DNA from 4 places in the Pseudarthrobacter defluvii genome. Region 4 is predicted to be linked to each of the others. Evidence: riboswitches for the same ligand, from Rfam matches in the RefSeq annotation. Region 4 holds a riboswitch; each other region holds the start of a gene.
What was found. Region 4 has a riboswitch for cyclic di-AMP ahead of JCQ34_RS10340 (C40 family peptidase). Riboswitches for the same ligand answer to the same signal wherever they lie in the genome.

Region 1 (4,192 bases), on a different replicon from region 4:
CGGCGGTGGCCGACTTCGTCAGCGCCCCGGGCGGGGGCGTGCGCGGCACCGTCAACGGACGCTCAATCGTCGTCGGACGCGCCGGATGGCTCAAGGACAACGGCATCGACACCCCCGCCGAAAGCCTGGAGCATCTGCACGCGCTGGAGGACTCCGGAGCGACCGTGATCTGGGTCGGCGTGAACGGGCAGGCCGCGGGCCTGATCAGCCTCACCGACACCATCAAACCGGGCTCGGCTGCCGCGATCGGCAGGTTGAAGGAACTCGGACTGCGTCCGATCCTGCTGACCGGCGACAACGCCTCCGCGGCGCTGGCCGTTGCCGCGAAGGTGGGCATCCCGGCCGCGGATGTGCTGGCAGGGGTCCTGCCCGAAGGCAAGGTCGAGGCCGTGCGCCGGCTGCAGAAATCCGGCGCGACCGTGGCGATGGCAGGGGATGGCGTTAATGACGCCGCGGCCCTGGCCCAGGCTGACCTGGGCATCGCCATGGGCAGCGGGACCGACGTGGCCATCGCCGCCGCAGACCTGACGGTCATGGGAAGCGATCTGGGGCAGGTCGCGGAAGCCATCGGGCTGTCCCGAAAGACGTTGGCCACGATCAAGACGAACCTGTTCTGGGCGTTCTTCTACAACGCCGTGGGCATCCCGGTCGCCGCGCTGGGCCTGCTGAACCCGATGATCGCCGGCGCCGCGATGGCCGCCAGCTCGGTCCTGGTGGTGACCAACTCGCTGCGGTTGCGCCGCTTCGGACGGACGCAATGAGGTGAAACGCCGCCCACCTGCGGCAGACATGCTGAAGGCCGGTGATGCACAGCCCCCAAGGCAGCACATCACCGGCCTTCAGTAGTTTATTTACCCGCGCGGACGAACGTGACGGCGCCCTTGGAGGCCATCCAGGTCAGCGGGCGGTCTGAGTTTCCGCAACCAGGAACAGCTGACGGATCATAGCCGGAATCCTCGTGTCTCGTTAAATGTAGGCCGAGGGATTGACGGTGGCACCGTTGACTACGACTTCGAAATGAAGATGGCAACCAGTTGACGCCCCGGTCGTACCAACGCCCGCAATCTCTTGGCCCTGCGTTACTGGTTGCCCGATAGAAACACCGATGCTGGCCAAGTGGTTGTATGTGGTCTTCATCCCGTTGCCATGATCCACAACGATCCGGTTGCCACCGCCATATGGGCTCCAGCCCGCCTCGACGACTTTCCCTGAGCCCGCAGCGAACACCGGAGTCGAGCATGCTCCTGTCAGGTCGACGCCAGTGTGCAGTTCGCCGGCAGCTCCGGTGATGGGGCTGACACGGAATCCGTAGGGGGAGCTCACATTCATGGCGGCCAGTGGTGCCCTCAGGCCGCTGGACTGCTCAGTGGGGGCCACCGCATCCGGTGCCACTGGGGTCGATCCTGAAACCGTTCCGGCAGCCTCCACGGGCGACGCCGGTTTAGGAGCCGGCTGGGAGGTCACTGCGGGGCTGTCAAAGGTCAGGATGGCGGTCGGCACTGCGGTAACGGCAGCCTCAACGGCAGGAACTGTGGACGCGGCGGTCCGGTCCGGGGCTCCGGCGCGGCCACCCGGGTCGGCCTGCGCAGCCGAAAGGGCCGTCAGGGCGATCATTCCCGTGACGGCAGCTGTAACGCCCCACTGTTGGCTCCGCAGCAGAATGGCAGCGTCACGCATAAGGGGGCGGCGTGGCCTGGGAGCAGGAAGGGCACGGCGACGGCCGTGTTTGGGCTGGGCAGACAAGATAGTGGTCCTCTCGGCGCCGGCGAAGTTAGCTGTCGGATTCGGACGAGTGGACTGTCCGGCTGCTGGAGGACGCGCGGCAGCGCAGCCGCCAAGTAGCTTCGCCCCAAGGCGCGCTCCGCGCGCGCCGTAAGTGGATCCTCCGCCCCCGCCTTGAGAAATTCATAGTTGTAGGCCGCCGGCGGGGTTTGGCGTAGCGGGCAACACATACCCGCCAGGGGTATGCCTCCCTAGAGTAGCGAACCGTTCGCATAAGTTACAAATCCGTTATTCACTCCACTCGCGGCTGCCTGACCCAAGCAGCGCGCATTGCCCGCACGGTGGCGGGCGGACATCGTGATCGGGCGATCCGGTGGTTACGGGCACTGACCCGGCCGGATCGCGCAACCGATTGGCTGCCCCGCCGTACGCTGGCGCGCATAGAGACCAACCTGTTTTGGGCGTTCTTCTCTAACGCCGTCGGCATCCCGGTCGCCGCGCTGGGCCTGCGCAACCCGATGATCGCCGGCGCTGCGATGGCCGCCAGCTCGGTCCTGGTGGCTACCAACCATGTGCGGTCGCGCCGCTTTGGACCGCCGTTACGGGATGAATCTGCGTCCAACCGGGGCAGAAGTGCTGAAGGGCCGGTGATGCACAGCCCCCAAGGCAGTGCATCACCGGCCCTTCAGTGGCTTACTTACCGGCGCGGACGAACGTGACGCTGCCCTTGGAGGTCATCCAGGTCAGCGGGTGCACTGCGGTTTCGTTCTTCCCGTTCAGGCCCGAGCTGAGGACCTGGCCGTTGCCGACGTAGATTCCTACGTGGCCGGGCTGCATGACCATGTCGCCGGGCTGCGGGTCGGTGACCACGGTGCCGTAGTTCATGAACTGCATGGGACCCAGGTCCCCGACACGGATACCGGCAGCGTTGAGGGCGTTTTCGACCAGTCGGGTGCAGTCCTGGATCATGCCGATCTGGGCGTAGGCGGAGGAAACCATGATGGCGTTGATACCGCCGGCCACGGGCGCGGCTACAGGAGCGGCAGCAGCAGGGGCAACCGTCACCCGCGCCTTCACGGGCGCAGCCGCTGCAGCCACCGCGGGTGCGGCGGACGCCTTGGGCGCCTCGACGGCGGCTGGCTTGGGTGCTTCCACCACCGGCGCCGGGGTGGTCTCCACCGCGGGGCGCTCGAAGGAAATCCGGACCGTTGCGTCCGCACTGAGCGGGGCCTGGACCTGGCTGGCGACTTCCAGTGCCTGAGCCGGCTCCGCCTCACGCTGGGCCGGGGCATCGGCTGCCTGGGCGGCAATGCCACTGGTCAGGACAAGGCCGGACGCCGCGGCGATAACGGCCGCCTGCCGGCCGGCGGCACCGGCGTTTCCGGCGACCGATTTGGACAACACCGCAAGGGCGCTGGTCTGGACAGGGACCGCGCGGTGGCGGCCGTGAGCTTTGCGCATGGGCATGAAAGGGCCTCTCCCACTGCCTGCGAGGTTAGCTGTCGGATTCGGATGGGAGACACCCGGCCGGACCGGCGCCAAAAGCACCAGGCACGGCTTCACCCCAAGACCTGCCCGCAGCAGGCCACTGTTGGTTTCCCCGTCTCTGCCGGACGAAAGTTGCGAACGGATCCCGGGCAGCGGCAGAGTTAGGCAAGTCCGCTCGGGAGTGCCGCATTCGGAGAAACCGGCACGGCTTCGACCGTACTTCACGCAGGCCTCATTTGTCACATTTGAATAACATGAGATGCATATCACAGGACATCTCCTTTCTTCCCGATACCCCCACCCGGTATAGTTTCTGTTGTTGTCAGTGAAGTGGTATGTCCCGGCCGGCCCCTGCGCCCGGCTTTCACAGCCGTTCAATCCCAGCGCCCATTAGTCCTTCGTCAAGGAATGGAAACTGACATGTGTGGAACCGAAAACCGTACCCAGCTGCCGCTTGCTTCCTCCGCGTCCGGGTGCAGCTGCTGCTCGACTGAAGCCGCCCCTGCCCCCACCGCAGCCGCCGGTGCCACTACCGTTGAATTCGCTGTGGACGGCTTGACCTGCGGGCACTGCGTTCAGACGGTCGAGAAGGCCGTCTCTGCCGTTGATGGGGTGGAGTCTGCCTCCGTTGATCTCGTCCCTGGCGGCCGTTCCCGTCTGTGGGTGCAAGGTACGGTTGACGCGGCAGCGACGCGGGAGGCTGTGACTGCCGCCGGGTATACCTTCGTCGGAATCTAATGTCTGCACGTCCCCGGAGCCTCTCCTCGCGCGGGGCATTGTGCTTTCCGGGGAGGAGGGCCGTTCCACAATGACAGCACCCGCAGGTGCCCCCGGGCGGCTTGTGCCGGAAAGCCACCATCCCGACGCCGACGCCGGTAGACGGACATGCAGGCCCGCGCGTTTGAACTAGAAGGAGCGGGCCGGCAGGCACATTCTGCAGGTTTACCCTTGTAGTGAGAACTCTACGGAAAGGAGGAAGAGT
Region 2 (4,192 bases), 1.6 Mb from region 4:
GATCCTCCGACGCCGCGAATGCCATCACGGTGGACAAGCCGCCGGCTTCCCTGTGGATCATGGGGCTCTCGGTCCGGATCTTCGGCCTGAGCTCCTGGAGCATCCTGGTTCCCCAGGCGCTGATGGGGGTTGGCGCTGCCTGGCTGCTCTACGTGGCAGTGCGGCGGGCCGCAGCACCGGCCACCGGTGACGTCCGGCTCGCGCACCGCGCAGGCCTGCTGGCGGCGGCAGTCCTGGCCCTCACCCCGGTGGCCACACTGATGTTCCGGTTCAACAACCCGGACGCCCTGCTGGTGCTGCTCATGACGGCCGCCGGATACGCGGTCCTGCGTGCAGTCCAGGAGGACCGGCTGCGCTGGCTCCTGCTGGCCGGGGCGTTCCTGGGCTTCGGGTTCCTGGCCAAGCAACTGCAGGTCCTGCTGGTGCTTCCCGGGTTCGCCCTGGCCTACATGGTTGCGGGGCCGGGCAGGATGCGGCGGCGGCTGCTCCGGCTGGCAGCGGCAGCGGCAGCGATGGTAATTTCCGCCGGATGGTGGCTGCTGGCCGTGGAGCTGACTCCGGCGGACATGCGGCCTTACATTGGCGGGTCGCAAAACAACTCCATCCTGGAGCTGACCCTGGGTTACAACGGGTTGGGCCGGTTGACGGGCGACGAAACGGGCAGCGTGGGCGGCGGCAACGGCTGGGGTGTTCCCGGCCTACTCAGGATGTTCAACAGCGAGTTTGGCGGCCAAATTGCATGGCTGCTGCCGTCCGCCCTCATCCTTGCGGTGGGACTGGTGTGGGTTGGGCGACGGGCGCCACGCACCGATGCCGTCCGCGCTTCCGTCATCGTCTGGGGCTCGTGGGTCCTGGTGACGGGCCTCGTCTTCAGCTTCATGGCCGGCATCATCCACCCGTACTACGCGGTTGCACTGGCGCCGGGTATCGCCGCGCTGGCCGGCTTGGGCTCCGTTCTGCTGTGGCAGCACCGCCGGCAGGCCGCTGCCGGCATCTTCCTGGCCGCAGCGGTGGCCACGGCAGCTCTTATGGCCTTCCATCTGCTGGGAACCACGTCCGCTTACGGCCCATGGCTGCGCTGGCTGGTGCTCGCCGGAGGTGTGGCCGCCGCGGCAGGACTCGGGCTCAACAGGTTCCTGCGCCTGCGTTCCATGCAGCGGACGACGGCGGCCCTCGCCATTGCCGCGTCGCTCGCCGGGCCGCTGGCCTACTCCATCACCACCGCGGCGACGGCACACAGCGGGGCAATCGTGAGTGCAGGGCCAGCCTCCGGCTTTGGCGCCGGCGGACGCGGGCCGGGAGGCTTCAGTGCGGCCGGCCGGAACAACTCCGGCCGAGTTACAGGACAAGGCTTCGCCGGGCAGAACTCCACGGGACAAGGCTTCCAGCAGCAGGCCAACCGCGGCGGGACCGGCGGGACAACCCAAGGCGGTGCTGGATTTGCGGGCGGCATGGGCGGGCTCCTCGGCGCACCCACCCCATCAGCGGATCTCGTGGCCGCGCTCAAAGACGGCGCATCCGGTTACACCTGGGCAGCAGCGGTGGTGGGCTCCAACAATGCCGCCGGGTACCAATTGGCAACGGAACTGCCCGTGATGGCGGTGGGCGGCTTCAACGGCACCGACCCCTCCCCCACCCTGGCCCAATTCCAGGACCTCGTGAGGCAGGGAAGGATCCACTACTTCATCAGCGGCGGAACCATGCGATCCGCCTCCGGTTCGGATGCCTCGGCCCGGATCGCGCAGTGGGTTTCGGAAAACTTCACTCCGCAAAGCATCGGCGGCACTACCCTCTACATCTTGGCAAGGTAACAACACGGCATGGTGTACCGAAAGTAACGACTCAACCGGACGCAGACCGCAAAGCGGCGCGCCAAAGATCGTGACATCCGTTACCCAAATGTGACATTGGAATGCTTTTCCTGTACCGTCGATTGGGTGCGGCTCCCGTTCGGGCCGCATATCCCGGGTTGACGCCAAGCTCTGCCGCTTCCCCGGATCCCGATTGAGCAACGGCAGAGGCGGGGGACCCACCGTCCCGGGCAATGTACGCCCTTGGGGTTAAGCCAGTACGTGATTTTTCCGTGCGGCCGGATGCCCTCATCCGAACCCGACAGCTAACTCCGCAGGTGTGAGAGGCGATCAATCATGTCCAAAAACACGGCAGAACCATGCCTGCATGCCAAGGCTAAACACCGGGCAGAGCAGCAAGCAGCTACAAAGCCCGCAAAGAAGACCAGCTTCGGTACGCGAGCCGGGATCCTCGCAGCATCCTGCGCGGTGCTGGTGGGGGTAGGCGCGGCAGGTCAGGCGACCAGCAACATGACTCCGGTGTCATCCACCGATTCAAACTCTTCCACGGCAGCGGCCGACGCCCAAATGAGCATCGAGAAGAGCGAAATCCGTTCCAACCCGGCAGCGTCCGTTCCGGCGGCAATAAGCGTTGCGCCGCAGGCAGCGGAACCAGCCCCCGCGCCGGCACCGGCAGCCCCCGCAGCAGAAGCCCCGGCTCCTGCACCAGCCCCTGCACCGGCTCCGGCACCCGAGCCTGCTCCTGCACCTGAGCCGGCACCCGCCGTCGCGGTTAATGATCCCGCCGGCGCCCAGGCCTACGCCGCCGGCCAGTTGGCAACCTTTGGCTGGGGACCTGACCAGATGCAGTGCCTGCAGACACTGTGGACCAAGGAGTCGGACTGGACCACCACGGCCACCAATCCCAGCAGCGGGGCATACGGCATCGTCCAGTCCCTGCCCGCGGAGAAGATGGCCAGCTCCGGCGCGGATTACCTGACCAACTACCGCACCCAGATCAACTGGGGCCTCGATTACATCAAGAAGAGCTACCAGTCCCCCTGCGGCGCACTGAACTTCCACCTCGCCCACAACTGGTACTAGGCACCACTCCCCTGGCGCCGGGGGCTCAAAGGGAACTCTTCCGCTGAATCTCCCCACCTTTGGGGGCGTTCGACGGCGTGTCGCCGGCCATCCGCCGTCGTACGCCTTGGCGACGGGGCAAAGCTGCGAAATTCCAGCACAAACCGCGGGCCGCATCATCACGATGCGGCCCGCGGTTTGCTTTTAACTGTTGCCTTGCCCAGCGTCCTGCGCGCTGCTGTCCTGCCCAGCGTTCCGCCACGGTATGTACTGGACGGCCCACTTGTTGCCGTCCGGATCCGCAAAGTAGACGAAGTGGCCCCATGGGAGCACCTCGACATCACTGACGTCCACACCGTTGTTCTTCAGCTGGTCGTGCGCTTTTTGGATATCGTCGACCACCATTTGGAGAGTGGTCCCCGTGCCGGGAGGGGCGTCCAAAAGCCCCTCGCCCATGCAGATGGAGCAGGCAGAGCCGGGCGGGGTCAGCTGTACAAAACGGATGTCGTCCGACGGCCGCTCGTCGTAGTCCGCGTTGAAGCCCACCTTGTTGACGTAGAAGTCCTTGGCGCGGTCAACGTCGGATACAGGGACAAAGACAAGTTCCAGTTTCCAGTCCATCCGCACAGGCTAGCGGCGGGACCAGCATCCAGAAAGGGTGAAAACTACCCTGCGATGCCGTAGAGCCGGTCGCCGGCGTCGCCCAGGCCGGGAACGATGTAGGACTTCTCGTTGAGCTTCTCGTCGATGGAGGCCAGGACGATGTGCACGTTTGCGTCGCCCAGTTCCTCCTCCAGCTTGGCAAGGCCCTCCGGGGCCGCCAGCAGGCAGATGCAGGTGACGTCCGACGCGCCCCGCTTGAACAGGAACTTGATGGCCTCGCGCAGCGTGCCGCCGGTGGCGAGCATGGGGTCCAGCACGAAGACCTGGCGGCCTGTCAGGTCCTCCGGGAGGCGCTCGGCGTAGGTGATGATGTCCAGCGTTTCCTCGTCCCGGGCCATGCCCAGGAAGCCCACCTCGGCGGTGGGCACCAGCTTGGTCATGCCCTCCAGCATTCCCAGGCCGGCACGCAGGATGGGAACCACCAGCGGCGTGGGCTTGGTGAATGCGGTGCCAATAGTGGTGCTGACGGGAGTCTCGATGGTCACGGGCTCGGTGCGGACCTCCCGCGTGGCTTCATACGCCAGCAAAGTCACCAGCTCTTCCGTCAGCTGGCGGAAAACCGGCGACGGCGTGTTCTTGTCCCGCAGGACGGTGAGCTTGTGGGCGACCAGGGGGTGGTCAACAACGAGAGTGCGCATCCCCCAAAACTATCACCC
Region 3 (4,192 bases), on a different replicon from region 4:
TCAATGCACGTGGCTGGTGCTGGAACATATTGGCGAACCACTCGACAGGGCCCCGGAAGTTTCGTTAGGGTGTGGGCTTGCCGGCTTGCGGCTCACCGGCGGTGGCAAGGTTCGTATCCGCTGCGTCCGGACTGTCCTGCCCTGGCAGACGGACCTGCGCCTGGTAGCGAACCCGGCGGATCCGCCGGGTCATGGACACCATGAGCATCACGACGGCTATGACCATAAACGCGGTCATCAGAAACCCGAGAAATCCCGGTGATACCTGATCGGGACTCAAACCGGGCCTCAGCCCGTCAGTTCCGGGACCGGGAGTAGGCATCGTGCTTAGGGCCTGCAGGCCAGCCGCGACGAAAGCGTTCTGCACTGGGTCATCCTTTTCTTGAAGAATTTCGAAGGCGTTTCTGGACCTGATGTCCGCGGATGACAACCCCTGCAGCGTGAAGCAGCAGTCCCGCGCCTATGACAGCCAGCGATGCAAACGACAGGGCCTCATTTTTGGCGGTCTGGCCAAAAATGTTAATCGCGATTCCCAGCGCAATCAGGGCCATGGCACTGAAAACAACCGCTTTGTACGATGCAGGTGCGGTGGCCCAAAACTCGTTTAGCACCCATCCAGCATATGCGGAAAAGCCATGCCCACCTTTTCACGTGCCGCCACGCAGGGGGTTGGCGCCCGCAGTACGTCTTGCCGTTCTCGCCGGAACTCCTCTGGAGGGTTCAACAGCCACGGGGCCTGTCCGTGGAAACGGGCGAGCCTTCGGCTGTACGGTTGCACCTCAGCACAACAGGCTTCGGCGGGACCTTCCGGCGTCTCCGGTCCCTTGGTGTGAGGGTGCAGAGGTTTTGAGGCGCCGGACCGGAGTAAGAGGCAGGGTACTCGACCCTCGACAGAGGGTCCAGTGTGCGAGGGCATGCTGAAGGCCGGTGATTCATTGCCCCCAAGGCATTGAATCACCGGCCTTCAGTGGTTTTATTTGCCTGCGCGCACGAAGGTCACGGCGCCTTTGGAGGTCATCCAGGTCAGGGGGTGGACCGCTGTTTCGTTCTTGCCGTTCAGGCCGGAGCTGAGGACTTGGCCGTTGCCGACGTAGATTCCTACGTGGCCGGGCTGCATGACCATGTCGCCGGGCTGGGGGTCGGTGACGACGGTGCCGTAGTTCATGAACTGCATCGGGCCGAGGTCGCCGACGGGGATGCCGGCAGCGTTGAGGGCGTTTTCGACCAGCCGTGTGCAGTCCTGGATCATACCGATCTGGGCGTAGGCGGAGGACAGCATGATGGCGTTGATCCCGCCCGCGGCCGGCGCGGGCGCCGGCGCGGCAGGGGTGACGGTGACCTGGGCCTTGGCGGGCGCAGCGGCTGGCTTCACAGTGGCAGCGCCCACGGGGACCGTGGCTTTGGGCGCTTCGGCGGCGACTGGCTTGGGTGCTTCCACGACGGGTGCAGGCGTGGTTTCCACTGCGGGACGCTCGAAGGTGATCTGGATCGTGGCGTCGGCGGTCAGCGGGGTCTGGGCCTGGCCTGCGACTTCGAGGGTGGATGCCGGCTCGGCGTCGCGCTGGGCCGGGGTGTCTGCTGCCTGGGCGGCGGTGATGCCACCGGTCAGGACGAGGCCGGAGGCTGCTGCGAGGACGGCTGCCTGGCGGCCTGCGGTGCCGGCGTTTGCGGCGACGGATTGGGACAGCACGGCGATGGCGCTGGTCTGGACGGAGACCGCGCGGTGGCGGCCGTGAGTTTTGCGCATGGGCATGAAAGGGCCTCTCCCACTGCCTGCGAGGTTAGCTGTCGGATTCGGATGGGAGACACCCGGCCGCGGTGGTGCACGAAAGGCACCAGGCACGGCTTCACCCCAAGGCCTGCTCGAAGCGGGCCAACTCTGGGTTCCCCGTCTCTGCCGGACGAATTTTACGAACGGATCCCTGGCAGCGGCAGAGTTAGGCAAGTCTGCTCGGGAGTGCCGTATTCGGAGAAACCGGCACGGTCAGACCCTATGTCACAAAAGCCCCATTTGTCACATTTGCGTAACGCCCTGACTGTGGTAACAACCTGCTTGGCACCCGGCAGATACGCGGGGGTATTTTCGGGGATGTCGTCAGTGACCTGGTCAGACCCCGCCGGTGCCTGCACTGCCTTCCACAGCCGTTCAATCCCAGCGCCCATCGATCCTTCATTTTCAAGGACCGGAAAAGCATGGAAGCAATGTCATCGATGTTGGTCGCTGCTAATACGGCCGTCGTGGCCAGGATGAGCAAGTCACTTCCAGCGTCAGGAGGCCCGTGTCCGGACTGCAGCTGGTTACGCCTTTTCCTGTTCGCGGGATCCCAGCAGGCTGCCCAGCACGTACAGCCCTACGCCGACGGTGACGAACACGTCGGCGAGGTTGAAGGTGGGAAACCAGCCGCTGTGCAGGTAGTCCACGACGCCGCGCCCGTCCATCCGGTCCACAAGGTTCCCGGCACCGCCGCCAACCACCATCGCCGCACCCGCCCGGGAGAGCGCCGGCATGGCGGGGGCGGTGGACACTGCGTACCAGGCCATGGCCAGGACGATGATGGCGGTCGCGGCAATGACCAGCCACGGGGCGAGGTTAGCCCCGAGGCTGAAAGCGACCCCGGTGTTGTACAGCAGTTTCAGGTTCACCAGGCCCAGATCGACCGTGGCACCGTTGGAGAGCAGTTCCTCGGCCAAGGCCTTGATAACCAGGTCGGCCACCCCGAGCACGGCGGCCGAGACGAGCAGGCCAATTTTTACCCGCCATGCTTTGGCGCCAATTGGTGGTGTCCTTGCCGGATCTGCCGGATCTGCCGGTGACGGGACGCTCACGCGGCAGGTTCCAGTGCCGGCGCGGGTTTGGCCGCCCGGAGTGCTGTCTTGCGGCTGATCCGGCCGGCGCGGACGCCGTTGCCGATCACCACGATTTCGGCGAGTTCGTGGATCAGGACGACCGCAGCCAGTCCCAGGGCGCCGACCAGTGCCAGCGGGATCAGGATTGCGATCAGCAGCAGGGACAGGCCCACGTTCTGCAGCATGATGGACCGGGTCCGGCGGGCGTGGTCCAGGACCTGGGGCAGGTGGTTCAGGTCCTCGCCCATCAGGGCGATGTCGGCGGTTTCAATGGCGACGTCGGTGCCCATGGCGCCCATGGCAATACCGGTGTCGGCGGTGGCCAGGGCCGGGGCGTCGTTGACGCCGTCACCGACCATGGCGGTGGGCTGGCGGGACTTCAGGGTCCGGATGATCTCGGCCTTGTCTTCCGGGCGGAGGTCGGCGTGGACTTCGGTGATGCCTGCGTCCTTGCCCAGGGCCGCGGCGGTGATCGCGTTATCACCGGTGAGCATGGCCGTGGTGTACCCGGAGGCGGTCAGCCGGGCGATGACGTCCCGGGCTTCGGGGCGCAGTTCGTCACGGACTGCCACGGCACCAATGACTTCGCCGGCGGATTCGATCAGGACGGCGGTGGCGCCTGCCGTTTGCATCCGCTCGACATCCCCGGCAAGGGCGCCGGCGTTGATCCAGCCGGGGCGGCCCAGCCGGACGGTCTTGCCTTCGAAGCGGCCTTCCAGGCCGGCGCCGGGGACGGTGTCCACGTCGGTCACGTCGGCCCTGGCCGGGGATGCGGCGAGGATGGCTCGGGCCAGGGGGTGTTCGATGCGGGCCTCCAGCCCGGCTGCGAGGGCAAGAACGTCTTCGCGGGTAGTGGTCCCGGCGGCGGCGACATCGATGACTTCGGGCTTGTTCCGGGTCAGGGTGCCGGTCTTGTCCAGGGCGATGGTGCGGATCTTGCCGAGGGTTTCCAGTGCGCCGCCGCCCTTGATCAGCACGCCGATGCGGCTGGCGGCGCCGACGGAGGCGACAACGGTGACCGGGACGGAGATCGCCAAAGCGCACGGCGATGCGGCCACGAGGACGACCAGGGCGCGTTCGAACCACAGCAGCGGCTCTCCGACGATGAAGCCGAAGGCGATGATCAGGGCCGCGGCGATCAGGATGCCGGGGACGAGCTTGCTGGCGATGTTGTCCGCCAGGCGCTGCCCGGGTCCCTTGCGGGACTGTTCGGCCTCGACGATGTGCACGATGCGGGCCAGGGAGTTGTTCTCCGCGGTGCTGGTGACTTCGACTTCCAGCGGCCCGGTGCCGTTGATGGACCCGGCGTAGACCTCGCTGCCGGGACCGGCCTCCACCGGCACGG
Region 4 (4,192 bases):
GGGATTTGTGCACGGGGTCATGAATACAGACAACATGACCATCTCAGGGGAAACCATCGATTACGGCCCGTGCGCGTTCGTGGACGCGTTCAATCCCGCCGCCGTCTACAGTTCAATCGACGTCAGCGGCCGCTACGCCTACGCCAACCAGCCGGTTTTGGCCGAATGGAACCTTGCCCGGCTCGCCGAGGCGATGCTGCCGCTCATCGACGAAGACCAGGAGAAGGCGGTTGGCCCGGCGGTGGAGGTGCTTGGCGGCTTCCGGGGGCAATACAGCAGGGCGTGGACCAGCGGGATGAATGCCAAGCTCGGCCTTGGCAGCGGCGGGGGCAGTGACGGGGAAACCACGTCCGCGCTGGTGGACGGCGCCATTGACATCCTGAAAGACGGCCCCGTGGACTACACCCTCTTCTTCCGTAACCTTGGCAAGGCGGCCCGGGGCGACCTTCGCCCGGTCCGCGGCATGGTTCTTGATCTGGCCGCGTTCGATTCCTGGGCGGAGCGGTGGCAGGCACTTGAACCGGACGCGGAGCTGATGGACAGCGTCAACCCGGCGTACATCCCCAGGAACCACCTTGTGGAGGAGGCGCTGGCCGCTGCCACGGGCGGAACCCTGGCACCCTTGCAGCAGCTGCTGGAGGCAGTCAGCGATCCCTTCACCGAGCGGTCCGGGCTGGAACGCTACGCGGAAGGCGCCCCTGAAGATTTCGGCAGCTACATGACCTTCTGCGGGACCTGACAGCTGCGGATGCGGAGGGCAGATGCGACAGGAGGGCGGCAGCCGGTGTACCGGCTGCCGCCCTCCTGTTTCAATGCCTGCGCGGATGCGCGCCTTCGGTTGCGCGAAGACTAGGCGACGCGGACTGCTGAGTAGCCGCCCAGCCAGCTGATGGAGTGCACCTGGGTGTCGTAGCCGTTCACGCCGCCGCTGACAACCTGGCCGTTACCGGCGTAAACGCCCACGTGGCCGGAGGTTATGATCAGGTCGCCGGGAGCAGGAGCGCTGACCACGGTGCCGTACTGGAAGAACTGGGTGGGGGCAAGATCGCCAACGGACTTGCCCACCGAGCGCAGCGCCTTCTCAACCATGGCAGTACAGTCCTGCTGCACGCCCAGCTGGCTGTAGGCGTTCGCCAGGATGGCAGCGCCGGTGCCCGTGCCGCTGGGGGCTGATACGGGGGTGGCCGAGGCGTAGGACATGTTCATGCCGGTGTTGGCCGGAGCGGCGGCTGCAGTCTGCACGGGCGCTGCTGCCGGAGCCGGAGCCGGTGCGGCGGTGTAACCGGCGCCGGGGATCTGGATCTGGTCGCCCGGGTAGATAACCGAGGACAGGCCCAGGCCGTTGGCGGCCAGGACATCGTTCAGGCTAACGCCGTAAGCAGATGCGATGGCACCGAGGGTATCGCCGGAAACTACGGTGTGGACGCTTCCTGCTGCCGCTGCCGCAACGGGGGCGGCAGGTGCGGAGTAGGCCTGCACGTTGGTCTTTTCAGTGGTGTCCGGGCCGGTGACACCGGCGTGGGCCGGGGCGCCGACGCCGAAGGCAATGCCGGACGCTGCAGCAACTGCCAGCGCGGGGCGGCCCAGCGAGCGGGCCTGGGACTTGGCTGTCACGGCGAGGCCCTCGAGAACAATCGAGCGGGCCGGAGTTGCGCGGTGACGGGCAGGGGTGGAATTTTTTGACACGGTTGATCGCCTCTCCCATGCCTGCGGGGTGAGCTGTCGGGTTCGGGCTGGAGATACCCGGCCGGAAGCATCCCCGTAACGGACGGAGGCGCTATCGACTTAACCCCAAGGCCACAAGTGGCCGCGGAAACTTGGTTCCCCCGTCCCTGCCAGCTGGAGCGGTTGTATCCCATGATCAGCGGCAGGGCTCGGCATACTGATGGGAATGTCCCGACTGAGAGGGACACCTGAAGACCATAACCCACATGCGGCGGCATTGTCACATTTGGATAACATACGAGGTCCCGCTCTCGAATTCCGCAAACGTTTGGATGTTACCTCCGTCCCGGGTTTAAGCTCGGCTAATAGCCATGGCGTGCAGCCCGGTAACGGTGCGGACACGGGCGCGAGGGGGATGCTGCTGGCCCCACGGCACGGGCCGTTTCCATGCCGACGGTTCCCGGTCGGACCGCTAGGCTGATTACATGCCAGATTTCGACCGGTTCCGCGTGCTGCTCGAAGAGGAGCGGGCGCGGCGGCTGGAGCTGCTGCCGGCGCTGCGGGCCGACATAGACGCGGCGAATTCGGCCCGGCAGGACTCCAACGTCGATGACGAGCACGATCCCGAAGGGGCCACGATCGCCTTCGAGCTCTCACAGGCTTCGGCGCTCCTGAAGCAGAGCTCGGCCGGCCTGGACCAGATTGACGCGGCGTTGGCCCGCCTGGCCGCGGGGACCTACGGCGCCTGCGCAGTATGCGGTGAACCCATTGCGGAAGGCAGGCTGGAAGCGCGGCCGTGGACGCCGTTTTGTCTCCGGCACGCCTCGTCCGGCCGGGGACGATGACCGGCCCTACGGAGGTGGTGTCCGCCGCGGTGGAGTTCGTTGACCGGACCCTCCAGAACGAAGGCGCCTGGTATCGGGCGGACGACGTCGGGAACCGGCTGGGCTGGGCGCTGGACTCTTATGGCTCTTCCATCGGAGCGGTGCGCGGCACGGTGCGCGACACGCTGCGTAAATTCAAGGACCTGGACCATGACGCCACGGTGATGCTTGCTTCCGCCCTGTGGGGACAGCCCAGGCCCGGCTCCCGCCCGGTGTTTGAGCGCCGGTTGGCGGCGGTGGTGCTGTTGCAGTCAAGGGTGCGGCTGCTTCGGCACTCGGACCTGACCCGGCTCGAAGGCTTCCTGCGTTCCGCCCAGGCCGCTGACCTGACCCAACCTCTCCTTGCCGACGTCCTGGTGCCGCTGCTGTCCGGCCTCGGGGAGCGCGAGCGCCACCGGGCCGGTGTGGTCCTGGCCCGGTGGCGGGACGACCCCGACCCGCAGCTTCAGGAGGCGGCAGCCGCCCTCGACAACGATTTGACCCTTTGACCTTAAACCGGGAGATCCACATGAACGAGCACTTTGACCTTGACCGTTTTGTTGCCGCGCAAGACAGCGGCGGTACCTATGACCAGGCGCTGGGGGAGCTGCAGGTCGGGAGGAAATCCGGGCACTGGATGTGGTTCGTCTTCCCGCAGATTTCCGGTTTGGGGCAGAGCGCAACGTCCCGCAAATACGCCATCTCCTCACTGGCTGAGGCCCGCGCCTACCTGGACCACGACGTGCTGGGCCCGCGGCTCCTGGAATGCGCCCTGGCCCTGGCCAACCACGCCGACCAGCCCGCCGAAGACATATTCGGCGGCATCGATGCCAGGAAGCTGCGATCGTCCATGACACTGTTTCTCCGGGCGGCACCCGGAGAAACAGTGTTCAAGACTGTCCTGGCCCAGTTCTTCGATGGCGAGCCGGACCCGGCCACCGACGAAATCCTGGCCGGCCAGGCCGCTGACTGACCTCAGGTTGACGGGTCAGCCGGGCCGGGGGTTCCTGCTAGGGCGTGGGGCTGCCGCCGTTGACGTTCAGCGTCTCGCCCACCACGTAGCTGGACTCGGGTGAGGCCAGGAAGACATAGGCGGGTGCCAGCTCCGCAGGCTGTCCTGCCCGGCCCAGGGGAGTGGACTGTCCGAATTCCGGCAGCTGCTCCTTGGGCTGGCCGCTGCTGACTTGCAGGGGGGTCCAGATGGGTCCCGGGGCCACGGCGTTCACCCTGATTCCCTTGGGGGCCAGCTGCTGCGCCAGCCCCTTGGTGAAGTTGTTGATGCTGGCCTTGGTGGTGGCGTAGTCCACCAGGGTGGGGGACGGGTTGTACGCCTGGATCGAGGTGGTGTTGATGATGGTCGAGCCGGCCGGCATGTGCGGGACGGCCGCCTTGGTCACCCAGAACATGGCGTACACATTGGTCTTTAGGGTGTGGTCGAACTGCTCGTCGGTGATGTCCTGCAGGTCCTCCTGGGCCACCTGCTTCCCGGCGTTGTTGACCAGGATGTCCACCCCGCCCAGCACGGCAACCGCGGTATCCACCAGTTCCCGGCACGTCGCCGAATCTTTGAGGTCGCCCGGCACCTTGACAGCCTTACGGCCTGCGGCCTCGATGATCCCGGCGATGCGGGAGGCGTCCTCCTCTTCCTGGGGCAGGTAGGAAAG

Region 1: it holds a riboswitch for cyclic di-AMP, as region 4 does, so the genes downstream of both, JCQ34_RS19920 (M23 family metallopeptidase) here and JCQ34_RS10340 (C40 family peptidase) in region 4, are expected to answer to the same signal.
Region 2: it holds a riboswitch for cyclic di-AMP, as region 4 does, so the genes downstream of both, JCQ34_RS03180 (hypothetical protein) here and JCQ34_RS10340 (C40 family peptidase) in region 4, are expected to answer to the same signal.
Region 3: it holds a riboswitch for cyclic di-AMP, as region 4 does, so the genes downstream of both, JCQ34_RS19640 (NlpC/P60 family protein) here and JCQ34_RS10340 (C40 family peptidase) in region 4, are expected to answer to the same signal.

The regions. Positions count from the first base shown of each region.
Region 1 covers NZ_CP066363.1:67,675-71,866, forward strand. Annotated here, with positions in the region: gene JCQ34_RS19915 (heavy metal translocating P-type ATPase) at 1-761, shown strand, start outside; gene JCQ34_RS19920 (M23 family metallopeptidase) at 967-1,677, opposite strand; cyclic di-AMP (ydaO/yuaA leader) riboswitch at 1,749-1,913, opposite strand; gene JCQ34_RS19925 (NlpC/P60 family protein) at 2,416-3,189, opposite strand; cyclic di-AMP (ydaO/yuaA leader) riboswitch at 3,197-3,378, opposite strand; gene JCQ34_RS19930 (heavy-metal-associated domain-containing protein) at 3,631-3,948, shown strand.
Region 2 covers NZ_CP066362.1:647,327-651,518, reverse strand. Annotated here, with positions in the region: gene JCQ34_RS03185 (ArnT family glycosyltransferase) at 1-1,811, shown strand, start outside; cyclic di-AMP (ydaO/yuaA leader) riboswitch at 1,982-2,142, shown strand; gene JCQ34_RS03180 (hypothetical protein) at 2,148-2,894, shown strand; gene JCQ34_RS03175 (glyoxalase superfamily protein) at 3,078-3,494, opposite strand; gene upp (uracil phosphoribosyltransferase) at 3,539-4,174, opposite strand; gene JCQ34_RS03165 (phosphatase PAP2 family protein) at 4,187-4,192, opposite strand, start outside.
Region 3 covers NZ_CP066363.1:9,068-13,259, reverse strand. Annotated here, with positions in the region: gene JCQ34_RS19650 (hypothetical protein) at 65-238, opposite strand; gene JCQ34_RS19645 (DUF3188 domain-containing protein) at 372-611, opposite strand; gene JCQ34_RS19640 (NlpC/P60 family protein) at 974-1,753, opposite strand; cyclic di-AMP (ydaO/yuaA leader) riboswitch at 1,757-1,954, opposite strand; gene lspA (signal peptidase II) at 2,299-2,775, opposite strand; gene JCQ34_RS19630 (heavy metal translocating P-type ATPase) at 2,823-4,192, opposite strand, start outside.
Region 4 covers NZ_CP066362.1:2,241,599-2,245,790, reverse strand. Annotated here, with positions in the region: gene JCQ34_RS10345 (protein adenylyltransferase SelO) at 1-739, shown strand, start outside; gene JCQ34_RS10340 (C40 family peptidase) at 850-1,686, opposite strand; cyclic di-AMP (ydaO/yuaA leader) riboswitch at 1,690-1,860, opposite strand; gene JCQ34_RS10335 (TraR/DksA family transcriptional regulator) at 2,151-2,510, shown strand; gene JCQ34_RS10330 (DNA alkylation repair protein) at 2,507-3,037, shown strand; gene JCQ34_RS10325 (DUF1810 domain-containing protein) at 3,058-3,501, shown strand; gene JCQ34_RS10320 (glucose 1-dehydrogenase) at 3,539-4,192, opposite strand, start outside.